Regions from separate parts of the Streptomyces sp. NPDC055103 genome, predicted to be linked through region 1. Evidence: riboswitches for the same ligand, from Rfam matches in the RefSeq annotation. Region 1 holds a riboswitch; each other region holds the start of a gene.

Region 1 (3,805 bases):
CGGCCGCCTGCCCGAACATCAGCGCCTGGCGGCGCCGGGTGACGGGCGATCTGACGAGCGTCTTCGACTTCGCCCACCCGGTGTACGGAGTGCCCGCGGGCCTCCCGTCCACGGCGAAGGTCATCGGGCAGGCCACCTGCGGCCCGCTGCCGAACCCCGCGCCCCAGAACAACGCCCAGCCGGCGCAGGAGTCCGGCACCCGCCCGGCGCGCGCCCTGCCGTACCAGGTGAACGGCAACCTCGACCGGTTCGAGTTCGGGGCGGCCGGCAAGATCCTGGCCTGGTTCTCGATGACGAACCAGGGGCCGGAGGCCAGGCAGGCGGCGCACTTCTCGATCCACCCGCACCAGCACCGCGACACGGCGGCCTGGCAGTACACGGTCGACCCGGGCGCCACCGCCTCCGACTACTTCAACATCGGGCTCGGGTCGGGATCCGGGAAGTACGACATCTCGATGATGGGCCCCAACCGCTTCCTGCGGCGCTTCATCGGCGACGCGTCCAAGGCGGGCAAGGCCGTGGAGGTCGCGGCCCGGTACGCGCCCGAGGCGGGCACGGGCCGGACGGCGCTGTGGTTCCGGATGACCAACACCTCGGCGGGCCCGGTGACCTTCACGATCCGCTCGAACGCCTACCGCACGGACGGCCCGTGGACGTACACGGTCCCGGCGAACTCCAGCCGTGAGGAGTTCTTCAACGCGGTGGCCTACAACGGCGGCTGGTACGACTTCACGATCCTCGCCGACATCGACGGGACCTGGTCGCGCCGGTACACCGGCCACATCGAGACCGGGTCCCCGAGCGTCACCGGCTGACCCCTTGCACGTCGGCCGGTGCCGGCGGGTCACCGGCCGACGGTGTCACCGGCCCGGCGGGTCACCGGCCGGCGTGCGCGGCGCGGCGGATCGTCGCGTCGAGGAGGCCCACCGCCTCGGCCGCCGTGCGGCCGGGAGCCCGGTTCCACGGGCCGATCAGTTCGCGCCATCCTCGCGACCGGAGCTCGGTCATGATCCAGGCGGCCGCCTCGTTCATGGTGTCCGCGCCGCCGTAGCCGAGGCGGTGGGCCGCGAGGAGGGCGCCGCAGACGCAGCGCGCTCCCCGCGCGTCGCGCAGTTTGTACGGGGCGTTCTGCCAGCCCCACTCCGTGAGCACCAGCCGCGCGTAGCCGAGGTGGACCGAGGGGCGCAGCTCGGGACGGCCGATCCGGCGCCAGGCGTGCAGACGGTCCGGGAGTACGGCTCCGATCCGGCCGGGAAGCGTGCGCTCGGCCGGGGCCGGCGGCGGGAGCGCGTCGAGCGCCTCGGTCACGAGCTGGTCCACGGGCACGGTCAGGAGGGCCCGCCAGTCAGCGCGCTCGGGCTGTCGCTGCGGCGCGGGGTCCGGTCCGGCGGGGGCCGGCCGGACCGGGACCTGTGGGGCGAGGGTCGGCCGGACCGGGACCGGTGGGGCGAGGGTCGGCGGGGCGGGGGTCCAGTCCGTGACGATCCGCTGCCAGGTGGCGCTCTCGAAGAGAGCGGCCGCCTCGCGGTCGAGGGTGTCCGGGCTGAGCGGGGAGACGGTGGTCGGCATCCGGGTGGCTCCTGGGTCGGGTACCTCCATCTTTCAAGAAGAATGTCTTGTTTGCGACTTTTGTCGCCACGGACACAGTGGTACCGCTTAGCGCGAGCCAGCCCCACGACCCTCGACACGACCGAACACCCCATGGCGGTAAATTTCCACCCATTCATTCACCATCGGAATTACATCGCATATTCGGACATTACTCGCCGGGTGACGCGGTTCACTTTTCCCGGAGATCACCACGTCCCGGCACTTCCGCAAGCCGTGCGGTGCACGGAAGTTCGGCGATGCCCGAGCGCGGTCGATCTTGAATTAGCCGAATACAGAGATCCTTTACCCCGCCCCAGCGATTCACTCCCCTTGTTATCCGTCGCATTACTGGCCTACGGTCACCCCCATTCGAGCGGAACGCCTAATCCTGCCGCCGCCCGAAACACCTCCCTTTCACCCGACGGCAGGAGCGGGGGACCCACGAATTCGCCGGTCCGGAATCCGGAACGGCTCGGGGTGCAGCCGCGTGTGCGCGGCCGGACATCTCCCGTCCGAACCCGACAGCTCACCCCGCAGGCGCCGGAGAGGAAACCGTCATGCCTGCACACGGTAAGCACCGCCGCCCCCGACGCCGCACGGTCACCCGTGGCCTCGCACTCGCCGGCACGGGCGGGGCAGCCCTGGCCCTGCCGCTGATCGTCCCCGCCACCGCCGGCGCCGAGACGATCTCGTCCGCGCCGAAGACCGCCGCGCAGCCCGTCGCCGCACAGCACGCGACCGCGACCGCCGCGCCGTCCGCCCCCACCGCCGCTGCCGCCGCCGCGCGTACGTACACCGTCGTGAGCGGTGACTCGCTTTCCCTGATCGCCCAGAAGAAGGGAATTCAGGGCGGCTGGAAGTCGATTTACCGGGCCAACAAGTCCGCCGTGGGTGACAATCCGTCACTCATTCACCCCGGTCTCGAACTGACGATTCGTCGGGATTCCGCGAAGGCCGCCCCCGCTCAGGCCGCCGCGCCGAAGAAGAGCACCGCCACGACGGACCGGGCGAGCCGCTCCGAGCGCCGTGCCGCGGCCCCGGCCGCCGCTTCGGGCGCCTCCGCAGCGCAGGCGGCGCCCGCCGCCGCGCCCGCCGTCCAGGCCGCCCCGGCCGCCGCCCAGTACGCCGACAACCTCGACGGCTGGATCCGGCAGTCGCTGGCCATCATGGCCCAGCGCGGCATCCCCGGCTCGTACGACGGAATCCTCCGCAACGTAATGCGCGAGTCCTCCGGCAACCCCCAGGCCATCAACCTCTGGGACTCCAACGCCGCGGCCGGCACCCCCTCGAAGGGCCTGCTCCAGGTGATCCAGCCGACCTTCGACGCCTACCACGTGCCGGGCACGTCCACGGACCTGTTCGACCCGGTCGCCAACATCACGGCTGCCTGCAACTACGCGGCCGACCGCTACGGCTCCATCGACAACGTCAACGGCGCCTACTGACCCCTGAAGTGCTCGTCGAACCAGTCCCTGGCGAGCTCCGCCACCTCCTCCAGGGCCCCCGGCTCCTCGAAGAGGTGGGTGGCGCCCGGCACGACCGTCAGCCGGTTCTCGCAGCGCAGCAGCGCCTGGGCCCGCTTGTTGAGGTCCAGGACCAGCTCGTCCCGGCCGCCCACCACGAGGAGGGTCGGGGCGCGCACCCGGGCCAGGTGCTCGCCCGCCAGATCCGGTCTGCCACCGCGTGACACGACTGCGGCGACACCGGAACCGGCGTCGGCCGCCGCCCACAGCGCGGCGGCCGCGCCCGTGCTCGCCCCGAAGTAGCCGAGCGGCAGGTCGTCGCCCCCGGGCCGCCCGGCCAGCCAGTCCGTGGCGCTCACCAGCCGGCCGGCGAGCAGCGGGGTGTCGAAGACATGGGCCCGGTCGGCCGCCTCGGTCTCGGTCAGCAGGTCGAACAGCAGCGTCCCGAGCCCGGCCCGGTTCAGGGCCGAGGCGACCGCGCGGTTGCGCGGACTGTGCCGGCTGCTGCCGCTGCCGTGGGCGAACAGGACGATGCCGGTCGCGCCGTCGGGCACAGCGAGCCGTCCGGCGAGGGTGGCGCCGGTCGCCGGGATCCTGACGTCCTCGTCCCGCACGACGGGCCCGCGCACAGCCCGGCTGCGGTCGAGGCAGTCGAGCACCTCCGCGTCGGACGTCTGCGTGAAGTCCCGGTAGAACTGACCGATCGCGTAGAAGAAGTCGGGCTCGCGGACGCTGACGGTCTCGTCGGCCTC
Region 2 (3,805 bases), on a different contig from region 1:
CCCGGCGTACGCGGCGGCCGGCTGGCTCTCCCCCGCCGAGCCGCTCGCCCTCTCCTCGATGCGCGCCCGCCAGCTGGCCCGCGGCTTCGCCGCCCGGACGTACGGTCCTCCGGCCGCGCGGGCCGTCGGCGAGTACGAGTCCTTCGCGACCTCCCTCGCGTTCCTCCGGGACCGGGCCCGGCGCGGCACCGCGGGCCCCGACTTCCCCGCCCGGGAGCAGGAGCTCCTGCACCACCTCTGGCAGCGCCGGGCCGTCGCCTCCCCCGCGCTCACGTACGCGGCGCGGGCGACCGGGCGGGTGTGGGCGCCGCCGCAGTATCTGGACTACGGCGGCTACAACCCCTACCGGAGTTAGGCGGAGTGAGCCGGCACCTCAGAACGCCCGTACCTCAGAACGCCCGTACCTCAGAACGCCGACGCCTCCGTCAGAAGCGTCAGTTCCGCCTCCGTGAGGGTCAGGTCCGCGGACGCGACCAGGGCCGGGAGCTGCTCGACCGTGCGGGCCGAGGCGATGGGCGCGACGACCGTCGGGCGGGAGGCGAGCCAGGCGAGGGCGACGGTGGCGAGTTCGGCCTCGTGGGCCTCGGCGACCGCGTCGAGCGCGGAGAGCACGGCCCTGCCCCGCTCGGTGTCCAGGTGCTCGCCGGCCCCGGAGGCGCGGACGCTGTCGACGGTGGCGCCGGGGCGGTACTTGCCGGTGAGGAAGCCGGAGGCGAGCCCGAAGTACGGGACGGCGGCGAGTCCGGCGTTCTCGACGGTCTCCAGGAGCGGGCCCTCGTAGGTGTCGCGCGAGACCAGGTTGTAGTGCGGCTGGAGCGCGACGTACCGGGCGAGGCCCTCGGCCTCCGCGAAGTCGAGGGAGGCGCGCAGCCGCTCAGGGGAGATGTTGGAGGCGGCGACGGCCCGCACCTTGCCGTCCTTCACGAGCTGGTCGAGGGCGGTGACGATCTCCTCGACCGGGACCGACTCGTCGTCGAAGTGCGTGTAGTACAGGTCGATGCGGTCGGTGCCGAGGCGGCGCAGGGATTCCTCCGCGGCGGCCTTGATGGTGGTGGCGGAGAGCCCCTTGAAGTGGGGGTGGGCGCCGACCTTGGTGGCGACGACGATGTCGTCGCGCTTGCCGCGGGAGGCGAGCCAGCGGCCGATGACGGTCTCGGACTCGCCGCCCTCGTTGCCCTCGGCCCAGGCGGAGTACATGTCCGCGGTGTCGACGAAGTTCCCGCCGGCGGCGGCGTAGGCGTCGAGCACGGCGAAGGACTGTGCCTCGTCGGCGGTCCAGCCGAAGACGTTGCCGCCCAGGGCGAGCGGGAAGACGTGCAGTTCGGAAGAGCCCAGCGGGCGGAGAGAGGTCACGGGTCGGTCAACCCTCCGCGCCGCCGGGACTATTCCGGGTGGGGCATGGGTGCGTCAGATCGACAGGCCCTTGGAGCGGAGCCAGGCCGCCGGGTCGATGCCGTCGCCGCCCGCGGTGTGGACCTCCATGTGGAGGTGGGCGCCGGTGACGTTGCCCGTGGCGCCCACGCGGCCGATCGTCTCGCCGGTCGTCACGGTCTGGCCGGCGCTGACGGTCATGGAGGAGAGGTGGGCGTACCAGATCTCGGTGCCGTCCTCCATCTCCAGGACGACCCGGTAGCCGTACGAGCCGGACCAGCCGGCCGACTTGACGGTGCCGCTGTGGACGGCCTTGAGCGGGGTGCCCGTGGGCGCGGCGAAGTCGAGACCGGTGTGGTAGCCGGAGGACCACATCGAGCCGGACTGCATGTAGGTGGCGCTGATGCTGTACGAGGACAGGGGCATCGAGTAGCTGGCGGCGAGCTGCGCGAGGCGCTCGGCCTCCGCCGCCGCGGCCTGCCGCTCGGCCTCCGCCTTGGCTTCCGCCTCCGCCTTGGCCTTGGCTTCCGCCTCCGCCTTGGCCTTCGCGTCGGCGGCCGCCTTCTCCGCCGCCGCCGCCTTGGCCGCGGCCTCGGCCGCCGCCTTCTCGGCCGCGAGCTTCTCCGCGGCCAGCTTCTCGGCGGCGTCGGCGGAGGCCTGCTGCTGCTCGGCCTGCTGGAGGATGCGGGCGCGCAGGATCTCTCCCGCGTCGGCCGCGTCGGCGGTCGTGGGCGTCCCGGCCTGCGCGGTGAGGGCAGCCTGGGCGGTGCCGTTCGCTCCGGTTCGGGCGGTGTCGTCCGCCGTGGTGGTGCCGTCCGCCTTCTCGCCGGCCGGGGTGACGTACGTGGCGGCGGTGAGCGGGTTCGTGTTGGACCCGGTCCCGGTGAGGGTGTCCTGGAGCTGCGCGTCCGCGTCGTCGGCGAAGAACTCGCCGACGCCGGGGAGGTCCTCGGCCGAGGGGAGGTTCAGGTCCGGGAGGTCGGGGAGCGATATGGCGACCGGCGGCTTCTCCTGCGCGGTGGCGAGGCCGCCCGCGCCGACAGCCGCGATGACGCCGACGCCGAGGACGGTGGAGGAGCGGGCGAAGTTGGAGCGCTGCTTGACGACCCGGTGCCGACCGCGGGTCTCGGCGCGGAGGGTTCCCTCGGTGGGGTTCCACTCGGTGTCCGGAGCGGCGGGGCCCGCACCACCACCGAAGGCATCGAAGGGGGCTTCGGGTGCGGGAGTGTTGGACGCCACGAAGGCGCGCTCCTTTCCTTCCTTCTCGCCTACCGGGTTAGCTGACGGGTTCGGAGCAGGAAGGTCTCCTACGGGCACGTTCGCACAGGTGCGAAGGGCCCGATTCACCCCAATTGGTGGTTCCCCGGTTCCTCTTCAGGATTCGGCGCGTGCGCACGGTGCCGCCTCTTGCGACGGCTGGGACGACCGCGCTGCGTTATCGAACGTTAATAGACAGGGGGGTCCGATTCCAAGCCGTTCCCAGTGATCGTTCATTGAATTGGTAGAGAAACGCCCGAGTTGACCCCCCTTCAGCAAGGGGCCTTCAAACACCGAGAATCTGACGTTATGTCAATTGTTATCGCAGTGACACCCTCCGACTACGCCTGGTGACCACCGCCGCGCGGCGGCACCACCGGCATCGTCCGGCGCCTCTCCGGCTGCCCCGTCGCCGGCCTGCTCAGCGCGAGCAGCGCCATGTCGTCCGTCGACCCGCCGCCCGTGTGCAGCCGTACGTCGTCCACCAGCGCGTCGAGCAGCTCCTCGGGCCCCGGGAAGATCCGCCCCGCGAGCCGTTCCGCCGGGTCGTAGAAGACGCCCCGCGCGTCGCGCGCCTCCGAGAGGCCGTCCGTGTAGAACAGCAGCGTCGCGCCCGGCGGGTACGGCCACTCCTCGGCCCGGTCCGGCCACGCCGCCAGCTCGCCCATGCCGAGCGGCAGCGCCGGCTCCGCCGGGTCCAGCACGTCCAGGCTTCCGTCCACGTACAGCAACAGCGGTGGCGGATGACCGCGGTTGACGATCCGTACGACCCCGCCGCCGTCCTCACGCCCGTGCGGGATCTCCGCCAGGACGGCCGTCGTGAATCCCTCGAAGGCGTCGAGCCCGTGTCTGCGGGTGCCCTCCCGGGCCAGCGCCCGCTCCAACCGCTGCGCCACCCCCTCCAGGCTCCGCTCCTGCTCGGCCGCCTCCCGGAACGCACCGATCACCACGGCGACGGCCTCGACGGCGTCCATCCCCTTGCCCCGGACGTCCCCGACGACGAGCCGCACCCCGTGCGGGGTCTCCTGCACGGCGAACAGGTCGCCGCCGATGAACGCGTCCGCCTGCGCCGCCTCGTAACGGGCCGCGCACTGCAGCCCGCCGATCCGCTCGGCCGGCGTCGGCAGCACCGCCTTCTGCGCGGTCTCCGCGATGACCCGCGCGGAGGCCAGCCGCT
Region 3 (3,805 bases), on a different contig from region 1:
GCCCGGACGTCACCGAGGCGGCGGCCGAGGCGGCGAGGCGCTGGGGCGCGGGCGCCACCGGTTCACGGCTCGTCACCGGCACGACCCGGTTGCACACCCGGCTCGAACGCGAACTCGCCGAGTTCTGCGGCTTCGAGGCGGCCCTCGTCTTCTCCTCCGGCTACGCGGCGAACCTGGCCGCGCTCACCGCGCTCGGCGGCCGGGACTCGCTGATCGTCTCGGACGCCTCCAACCACGCCTCGATCGTCGACGGCTGCCGGCTCGCGCGCGCCGAGACGGCCGTCGTGCCGCACGCCGACCCTGATGCCGTACGCAAGACCCTGGAGGCGCGTCCGGAGCACCGGGCGCTCGTGGTCAGCGACTCCGTCTTCTCCGTCGACGGGGACAAGGCGCCGCTCCCGGAGCTCGCCGACGTCTGCCGCGCGCACGGCGCCGGGCTCGTCGTCGACGACGCCCACGGCTTCGGTGTCCTCGGCGCCGGCGGGCGGGGCGCCCTGCACGAGGCGGGCCTCGCGGGCGACGAGGACGTCGTCGCCACCCTCACCCTCTCCAAGTCCCTGGGCAGCCAGGGCGGCGCCGTCCTCGGACCCGCCCGGGTCGTCGAGCACCTGGTGAACGCGGCGCGCACCTTCATCTTCGACACCGGGCTCGCCCCGGCCGCCGCGGGCGGCGCGCTCGCGAGCCTGCGGCTGATCGCCGCCGAACCGGCACTCGCCGAGCGGGCGCGGACCGTCGCCACCACCCTGTACGAGCTCCTCACGGCGGCCGGACTGACCGCGGCGCGACCGGACGCTGCCGTCGTCTCGGTGCGCGCCCCCTCGCCCGAGGCGGCGCTGCGCTGGGCGGCCGACTGCCGCGAACAGGGCCTGGCGGTCGGGTGTTTCCGGCCCCCGTCCGTGCCGGACGGCATCTCGCGGCTCCGGCTCACGGCCCGCGCCGACCTGACGGACGCCGAGCTGCACGGGGCGGTGGAGACGATCCTGCGCACCGCGCCCGCGGCCCTCTGACGGCATCGTCTCCGCCATCCAAGAGCGTTTCCGGACAGCAGAGTTCACCGCTTCGGGCGATAGATGTGCACATATCGTGGTGGAAGGCCGTACGGGGCGGCACGATCGGTGGCACTCTGACGCGAAGCGCAATCCGGGGTGGTGTCCCCGGCGGGAAAGGGACAGCGCCGCCATGGCAGACCAGCAGGAAGCATCCGTCACTCTGCCGAGCGATCCCGCCTCGGTTCCCACGGCACGCAGATTCGCCGTGGACGTCCTGGGGGACTGGGGGCTCGACGGCGGCGCGGAGATCGCGGACTCTATCCGGCTCATCGTCTCGGAACTGGCGACCAACGCCGTCCAGCACACGTTCGGGCAGTCGCCCACCTTCACGGTCGACCTCCGGCTGGAGCGGGAGGAACGCCTGTACATCGGCGTGACCGACAGCCATCCCCGCTGGCCGCGCCGACTTCCGGCGGCGGTCCAGCAGGACAACGGGCGCGGCATGGTCATCATCCGCGTCCTCGCGGCGGAGGCCGGCGGCCGGCTCTCGGTCACGCCGACCGAGGAGGGCGGCAAGACGGTCTGGATCACGCTGCCGTGGGCCCCCGCCCCCGTACCGACCGGCTCAGCCGGCGTGCAGCTCCTGTGAGGGCCAGGCGCCACCGGCGAAGTGCCGCGCCCAGTAAAAGGGGTTGACCTCGGCCGGAGTACGAGCCTGCCGGCGGGTGGGGTCCTGCGGGTCGGGGACACCGACCTCGACGCCCGGGCCGCACAGGGCCACCGAGAGGGTGCTGCCCCGGCCGTGAGGGGTGCGGCGGCGCCACCGCGCCCCTCCCTCGGCAAGGGTCAGCGCCCGGGTTCCGTCACCGGACGCGGCCGTAGTAGACCTTCGACGACCAGATCTTGTCGAGCTTCACCCAGGAGCCCGTCTTGGGCGAGTGCCAGATCTTGCCGCTGCCGGCGTAGATGCCGACGTGGTACACCCTCCCACCGGAGTGGAAGAAGACCAGGTCCCCCTTCTGCCGGCTGGACGAGGAGATGTGCCGGGTCTTGTTGTACTGCTGCTGCGCGGTGCGGGGCAGCGACTTGCCCGCCTTGTTGTAGGCGTAGAGCGTCAGACCGGAGCAGTCGAACCGGGTGGGTCCGGCGGATCCGTACCGGTAGGGCGAGCCCTTCTTGGACGCGGCGACGCTCAGTGCCTTGTTCGCGTGTGTCGTCGCTGCCTGGGCCTCCGTCGCCGCACCTGGTGCGAACAGCGTGCCGCCGACGGCGGCGAGGGTGAGAGCCGAGACGGCTCCGGCCCGGGACAGCAGGGACGGGACATGCATCTGCGCGGTCATGCGCAACCCTTCGTCAGCCGCCTGCGAAGGATGACCTGTCGGGTTCGGGCTGGCGAAGATGCCCGGCCGCGGCTGCGGCTTCACCCCAAGGAACGGCCCCGCCGCGGAAGCGGCGCGAACATCCCGTACTGATTGGGTCCTCCACTCCTGCCGATCCACTCCTGTCGACCAGACGTCCGGGACAGCGGCAGGACTCGGCGTCCGCCCGGACCGCCCCGCCGCGGTGGCGGGGGCTTGTCGTCGACACGGATCTTGACCCACGCCATGGGCGAAAACCGAGCTGAAACGGCGATATGTGAGGCTCCTCACGACTGATCCATTCGGGTGGACAGACCGCCTTTGTGATCTTCGGAGGTTTGGCCTACGAGCCGCGTACCAGCGATGGAACGTTCGATTCCGCCAAATGCGTACACCTGTTGCGCAACTCGCCCGCTTCATATGTCGACTCGTCGACTACGCCGAACGGGGGAGGGAATCTGCGGTCCGTGTCGGCCGACCGGACCTCGACACGACACGCGGATATGTCAACTCGCCCGAGTGCGGGGGACGGTGACGCGGCCGGTCCTGCGCTCTCCGTCCAACACCCTTAAGGCGCGCGCCAATGTGTCCGCGTGGACCTCGCTCTCACCCCGCATATGCATGAGATTCAGCGCCTCGCGCAGCGCCTCCGCACGTCCCACCAGGGCCTGGGCCGCACGCAACGCCCCATAGGTATGCATGCCTCTGGATGGATTGATCTTCCCTAGGAGGTCGACGACTTCGAGGTACGCGTCGACGAGTTCACCCTCGGCCCGGGTCAGGGCCGGCAGTGGCGGCAGCTCGGGGGGCACGGCCGGTTCACCAGGCCGCGCCGCCGGCGGCGGCGCGCCGGCTCGTGACGACGTGGTCGGCCAGGCCGTACGCGACGGCCGCCTCGGCGTCCAGGACGGTGAGGCGGTCGATGTCGGCGTCGATCCGCTCCCGGTCCTGTCCGGTGTGTTCGACGAGCATCCCGGCGACCAGCTCCCGCAGGCGCAGCAGCTCGCGCGCCTGGAGGTCGAGGTCGCTGAGCTGTCCCTGGACGGGCTCGTCCAGGGTCGGCTGCTGGAGGGTGACCCGGGCGCCGGGCAGGATCAGGCGCTTGCCCGGGGTGCCGGCCGCGAGCAGGACGGCCGCGGTGGAGGCGGCCTGGCCCAGGCAGGTGGTCTCCACGTCGGAGGAGAGCGTCCGCATCGTGTCGTAGAGGGAGGTCATGGCGCTGATGGAGCCGCCGGGGGAGTTGATGTAGAGGGAGATGTCCTGGCCCGGAGAGGCGTGGTCGAGGTAGAGGAACTGCGCGATGGCGTCGTTGGCCGAGGTCTCGTCGACCGTGGTGCCGAGGAAGACGATCCGGGCTTCGAGGAGCTTCGAGTACGGGTCGAGGGTCCGGGTCCCGAAGCTGGTCCGCTCCGTGAACTCGGGCAGGACGTAGCGAGCGTCCATGGCTGGGCACCTCCA
Region 4 (3,805 bases), on a different contig from region 1:
GGGACTTCGGGAGGACACTGGTGAAGCAGGCCGTGGCGCAGCGCTGAAGACCGTCGCCCGCGCCCAGGCCAGAGGGTTTTGCCTCTGAGGCAAGAAACTTGCCTCAGAGGCATGATCCTGGCGCAATGGATGCATGGACCACGCCCCCGGGGAGACCTCCCCGGACCCCGCCACCTCCGGCGTCCTGCCCGACGTCGCCCCGCAGCTGCGGGCCCTGCGCCGCCGCCGGGGACTCACCCTGGAGGCCGCCGCCCAGCGGGCCGGCCTCTCCCCGGCGCACCTCTCGCGCCTGGAGACGGGGAACCGGCAACCCTCGCTGCCGATGCTGCTGGCCCTCGCCCGTATCTACGGTACGACGGTCTCCGAGCTCCTCGGCGAGACACCGCCCGAGCGCGACCCCGTCGTCCGGGCCGGCCGCTCCGAGCCCGTCGAGGCCGACGGCTGGATCTACCGGCAGGCCGGCGGCGCCGGGCGGGCGCTCCAGTGCCTTCGCGTCCACGTGCCGTACGCCACCCGGGCCGACATCGTGCGCGTCCACCCCGGCGAGGAGTGGATCCACGTCCTGGAGGGGCGGGTGCGGCTGGCGCTGGGTGACGCCGTGCACGTCCTCGACGCCGGAGACAGCGCGCACTTCGACTCGCTCACCCCGCACCGCATCGGCGCCGCCACCCCCGGCGGGGCCGAGCTGCTCTTCGTTCACACCCTGATGCAGAGTCCCGTCGCCGAGCTGTGCCTCGGTGACGGAACCCCGCACCGTCGCTGACCCCCCGCGTACCCCTTCGCGGGAACGCGCCCCTTCGTCAGAAAAGGACCGAGATGTCCGAGAAGTCACGAGCTGTCACCGGCGAGGAGCGCGGGGAAGGCAAGTTCCCCAAGGGCCTGGTCCTCCGCCTCTTCGCGTACCTGGTCGCCGGGCACCTCTTCGCCGGCTTCCTCTATCTGCTCTTCATGCTGGGCGGGCAGAACCAGTAGGCGGGGTGCCGCCTACGCCTCGGCGAGGAAGCGCTCCCGCAGGCGCTCGCGGGTCTCCGGGGCCAGCTTGAGTCCCTCCGTGAGGTAGGTCTCCACCGAACCCCAGGTCACGTCGATCGTCTCGAACGCGGCCCGCAGATACTCCACCCGCGCGTCGAAGAGCGGGCTCAGCAGCTCCATCACCTCGGGCGACATCGCGTCCGCGGCGGTGGAGCTGCGGCGCACCTTGTAGCGGCGGTGCGGGTCGTTCGACTTCACGTAGTCGGCCTCGATCGCCTCGCGCTCGACGCCGAGGGCGAGCAGCGTGATCGCGATGGAGAGGCCGGCGCGGTCCTTGCCCGCCGCGCAGTGCATCAGCGCCGGGACGCTCTCCTCCGCCATGGAGTGCAGGATCCGGCTGTGCTCCGACGTCCGCTCGACGATCATCTTGCGGTACGAATCGGACATCCGGGCGGCCGCCTTGCCGTCGCCCAGGATCTCCCGCAGCTGCGCGATGTCGCCGTCGCGCACCAGCTTCCAGAACTCCTTGCCGTCGGCCGGGTCGTTGAGGGGTATGTTCACGTTCCGCACGCCGGGGAGCTCGACGTCCGCCCCCTCGACCTTGCGGTCGGCCTCGTTGCGGAAGTCGAAGACGGTGTGCAGGCCCAGCGTGGTGAGGAAGGCGGCGTCCGCCTCGGTGGCGTGGGCGAGGTGGCCGCTGCGGAAGAGGCGTCCGGGCCGCACGGCGCGCCCGTCCGTCGTCGGCAGGCCGCCCACGTCCCGGAAGTTGCGGACCTCGGCCAGCTCGGGCTCGTTCGCTTCGGTGGGCGGGACCTGCGGCAGCTGCTGCGTCACGGATGCTCCTGGGGGTCGACGTTCGGGGGCCCGATGCGAGATCGGTGCCTAGGACAATCATCCAGGTGGGAGGGGGTCCGCGCACCCCCTCGGACGGGAATGGGTGATCTGTCCGAAATGGGGCGTTAAGGGGAACGCGCCCTGTTTGCAGGCGAGATGGGCGGTGCCGCGTGAGCAGGGTCATAGAAGTGACGGATCGTGGCCGACGGCCCCGAGCAATTGCCGTACGGAAAAAGGAAATCGAAGGACCGTCATCAACGGAGGGTGACCGGATTTCCGCCCGAAATTCGCCCCGGTCAATACCGGGTGGAATTCGCGGCTTGTTTGCTCCGACCTCGCTCGTCTAGCGTCACCGTCAATCCGGTCGGACCGCCGAATCCTGCCACCGTCCGGAATCCGCACTCATCCCATGCGTGGCAGGAGCGGGGGACCCAGGAAGTACGCCGGTCCCGCGACACAGGACGGCTTGGGGTGAAGCCGCGTGAGAACGCGGCCGGGCATCTCCAGTCCGAACCCGACAGCTCACCTCGTAGGCGCCGGAGAGGAATTCGCCATGCCCGCGAAGGGTAAGCACCGCCGTCCGAAGATCAATTCCCTCACCCGGGGTCTCGTCGTCGCCAGTACGGGAGGCGCCGTCGTCGCGCTCCCGCTCCTCGGCGCCACCGGAGCCCACGCCGCCGAGCAGGCCGCCCCGGCCGCCGTCCCCGCCCAGGCCGTCGCCGCCGCCCAGGTGAAGGCGCCCGCCGCCCTCCAGGCCGCGCCCGCCGTGACGAAGGCCGCGTCGAAGACGTACTCCGTCGTCAGCGGTGACTACCTGTCGAAGATCGCCACCGAGCACCACCTCGCGGGCGGCTGGCAGAAGCTGTACGAGGACAACCGCCAGGTCGTCGGCGAGAACCCCTCGCTGATCCTGCCCGGCATGAAGCTCACCCTCGGCGCCAAGAACACCGCCGCCGCGCAGAGCGCCGCGCCCAAGACCGCCGCCCCCAAGAGCGCCGCGCCCAAGGCCGCCCCGAAGAGCACGCAGAGCTCCGAGAAGAACGGCGACACCTCGCGCGCCTCCCGGAGCAGCGAGCGCTCCTCCGCCCCGGCCGCCGCCTCGGAGTCCTCCTCCTCGCAGTCGGCGCGGACCTCGCAGTCGGCGGGGTCCTCGACCTCCGCGTCCGGCTGGGTCGCCCCCGTCAGCGGTGGCTTCTCCACCCCGTACCGTGCCTCCGGCTCCATGTGGTCCTCCGGCTACCACACCGGTGTCGACTTCATCGCCTCCTCCGGCACGACCGTCCGCGCCGTCGGCGCCGGCACCGTCGTCTCCGCCGGCTGGAGCGGTTCGTACGGCAACGAGGTCGTCATCCAGCACGCCGACGGCAACTACTCGCAGTACGCGCACCTCTCCTCCCTCTCCGTCTCGTCCGGCCAGTCCGTCAGCGGCGGCCAGCAGATCGGCCTCTCCGGCTCGACCGGCAACTCCACCGGCCCGCACCTGCACTTCGAGATCCGTACCTCTCCGAACTACGGCTCCGACGTCGACCCGCTGGCCTACCTCCGCCAGCACGGCGTCTCCGTCTGACACGGACGCACCACGACGGCCCGGCACCCAGGTGCCGGGCCGTCGGCGTATTCCGGCTTGGGGGAATCTTTATCGGTGGCATATGTCACCCTCCGTCAACCCCTCCTTACGGTCGCGTAGGTCACATCCGAAAGGGAAGGATGTGCTCCCGTGGCAGACGATTCGAGATCAAGAGACAAGAACGCATTCGGGTCGTACGCGGCGATCGGTGACAGCTTCACCGAGGGCGTCGGAGACCCCGGGCCCGACGGGACCTACGTCGGCTGGGCGGACCGGTTCGCGGTCCTGCTCGCCGACCAGCTGCCGGAGCAGGACGAGTTCCGCTACGCCAACCTGGCCGTACGCGGACGCCTGCTCGACCAGATCGTCGCCGAACAGGTCCCCCGCGCGAAGGAACTCGCCCCCGACCTGGTGACCTTCTGTGCCGGCGGC

What was found. A riboswitch is a leader RNA that binds a small molecule or an ion and turns the genes downstream of it on or off. The one in region 1 is predicted to bind cyclic di-AMP.
Region 2: it holds a riboswitch for cyclic di-AMP, as region 1 does, so the genes downstream of both, ACWFR1_RS35835 (M23 family metallopeptidase) here and ACWFR1_RS23925 (LysM peptidoglycan-binding domain-containing protein) in region 1, are expected to answer to the same signal.
Region 3: it holds a riboswitch for cyclic di-AMP, as region 1 does, so the genes downstream of both, ACWFR1_RS34825 (C40 family peptidase) here and ACWFR1_RS23925 (LysM peptidoglycan-binding domain-containing protein) in region 1, are expected to answer to the same signal.
Region 4: it holds a riboswitch for cyclic di-AMP, as region 1 does, so the genes downstream of both, ACWFR1_RS10460 (M23 family metallopeptidase) here and ACWFR1_RS23925 (LysM peptidoglycan-binding domain-containing protein) in region 1, are expected to answer to the same signal.

The regions. Positions count from the first base shown of each region.
Region 1 covers NZ_JBSGTX010000039.1:57,286-61,090, forward strand. The annotation lists gene ACWFR1_RS23915 (phosphocholine-specific phospholipase C) at 1-815, shown strand, start outside; gene ACWFR1_RS23920 (DUF6197 family protein) at 877-1,569, opposite strand; cyclic di-AMP (ydaO/yuaA leader) riboswitch at 1,970-2,142, shown strand; gene ACWFR1_RS23925 (LysM peptidoglycan-binding domain-containing protein) at 2,148-3,035, shown strand; gene ACWFR1_RS23930 (alpha/beta family hydrolase) at 3,029-3,805, opposite strand, start outside.
Region 2 covers NZ_JBSGTX010000090.1:4,419-8,223, reverse strand. The annotation lists gene ACWFR1_RS35845 (PrsW family intramembrane metalloprotease) at 1-355, shown strand, start outside; gene ACWFR1_RS35840 (aldo/keto reductase) at 406-1,353, opposite strand; gene ACWFR1_RS35835 (M23 family metallopeptidase) at 1,408-2,610, opposite strand; cyclic di-AMP (ydaO/yuaA leader) riboswitch at 2,622-2,768, opposite strand; gene ACWFR1_RS35830 (PP2C family protein-serine/threonine phosphatase) at 2,970-3,805, opposite strand, start outside.
Region 3 covers NZ_JBSGTX010000081.1:31,760-35,564, forward strand. The annotation lists gene ACWFR1_RS34815 (8-amino-7-oxononanoate synthase) at 1-1,007, shown strand, start outside; gene ACWFR1_RS34820 (ATP-binding protein) at 1,180-1,638, shown strand; gene ACWFR1_RS34825 (C40 family peptidase) at 1,853-2,329, opposite strand; cyclic di-AMP (ydaO/yuaA leader) riboswitch at 2,333-2,454, opposite strand; gene ACWFR1_RS34830 (hypothetical protein) at 2,854-3,159, opposite strand; gene ACWFR1_RS34835 (ATP-dependent Clp protease proteolytic subunit) at 3,167-3,790, opposite strand.
Region 4 covers NZ_JBSGTX010000012.1:11,186-14,990, forward strand. The annotation lists gene ACWFR1_RS10440 (aspartate aminotransferase family protein) at 1-47, shown strand, start outside; gene ACWFR1_RS10445 (helix-turn-helix domain-containing protein) at 134-763, shown strand; gene ACWFR1_RS10450 (DUF6126 family protein) at 817-972, shown strand; gene ACWFR1_RS10455 (tyrosine-protein phosphatase) at 985-1,806, opposite strand; cyclic di-AMP (ydaO/yuaA leader) riboswitch at 2,194-2,355, shown strand; gene ACWFR1_RS10460 (M23 family metallopeptidase) at 2,360-3,373, shown strand; gene ACWFR1_RS10465 (SGNH/GDSL hydrolase family protein) at 3,524-3,805, shown strand, end outside.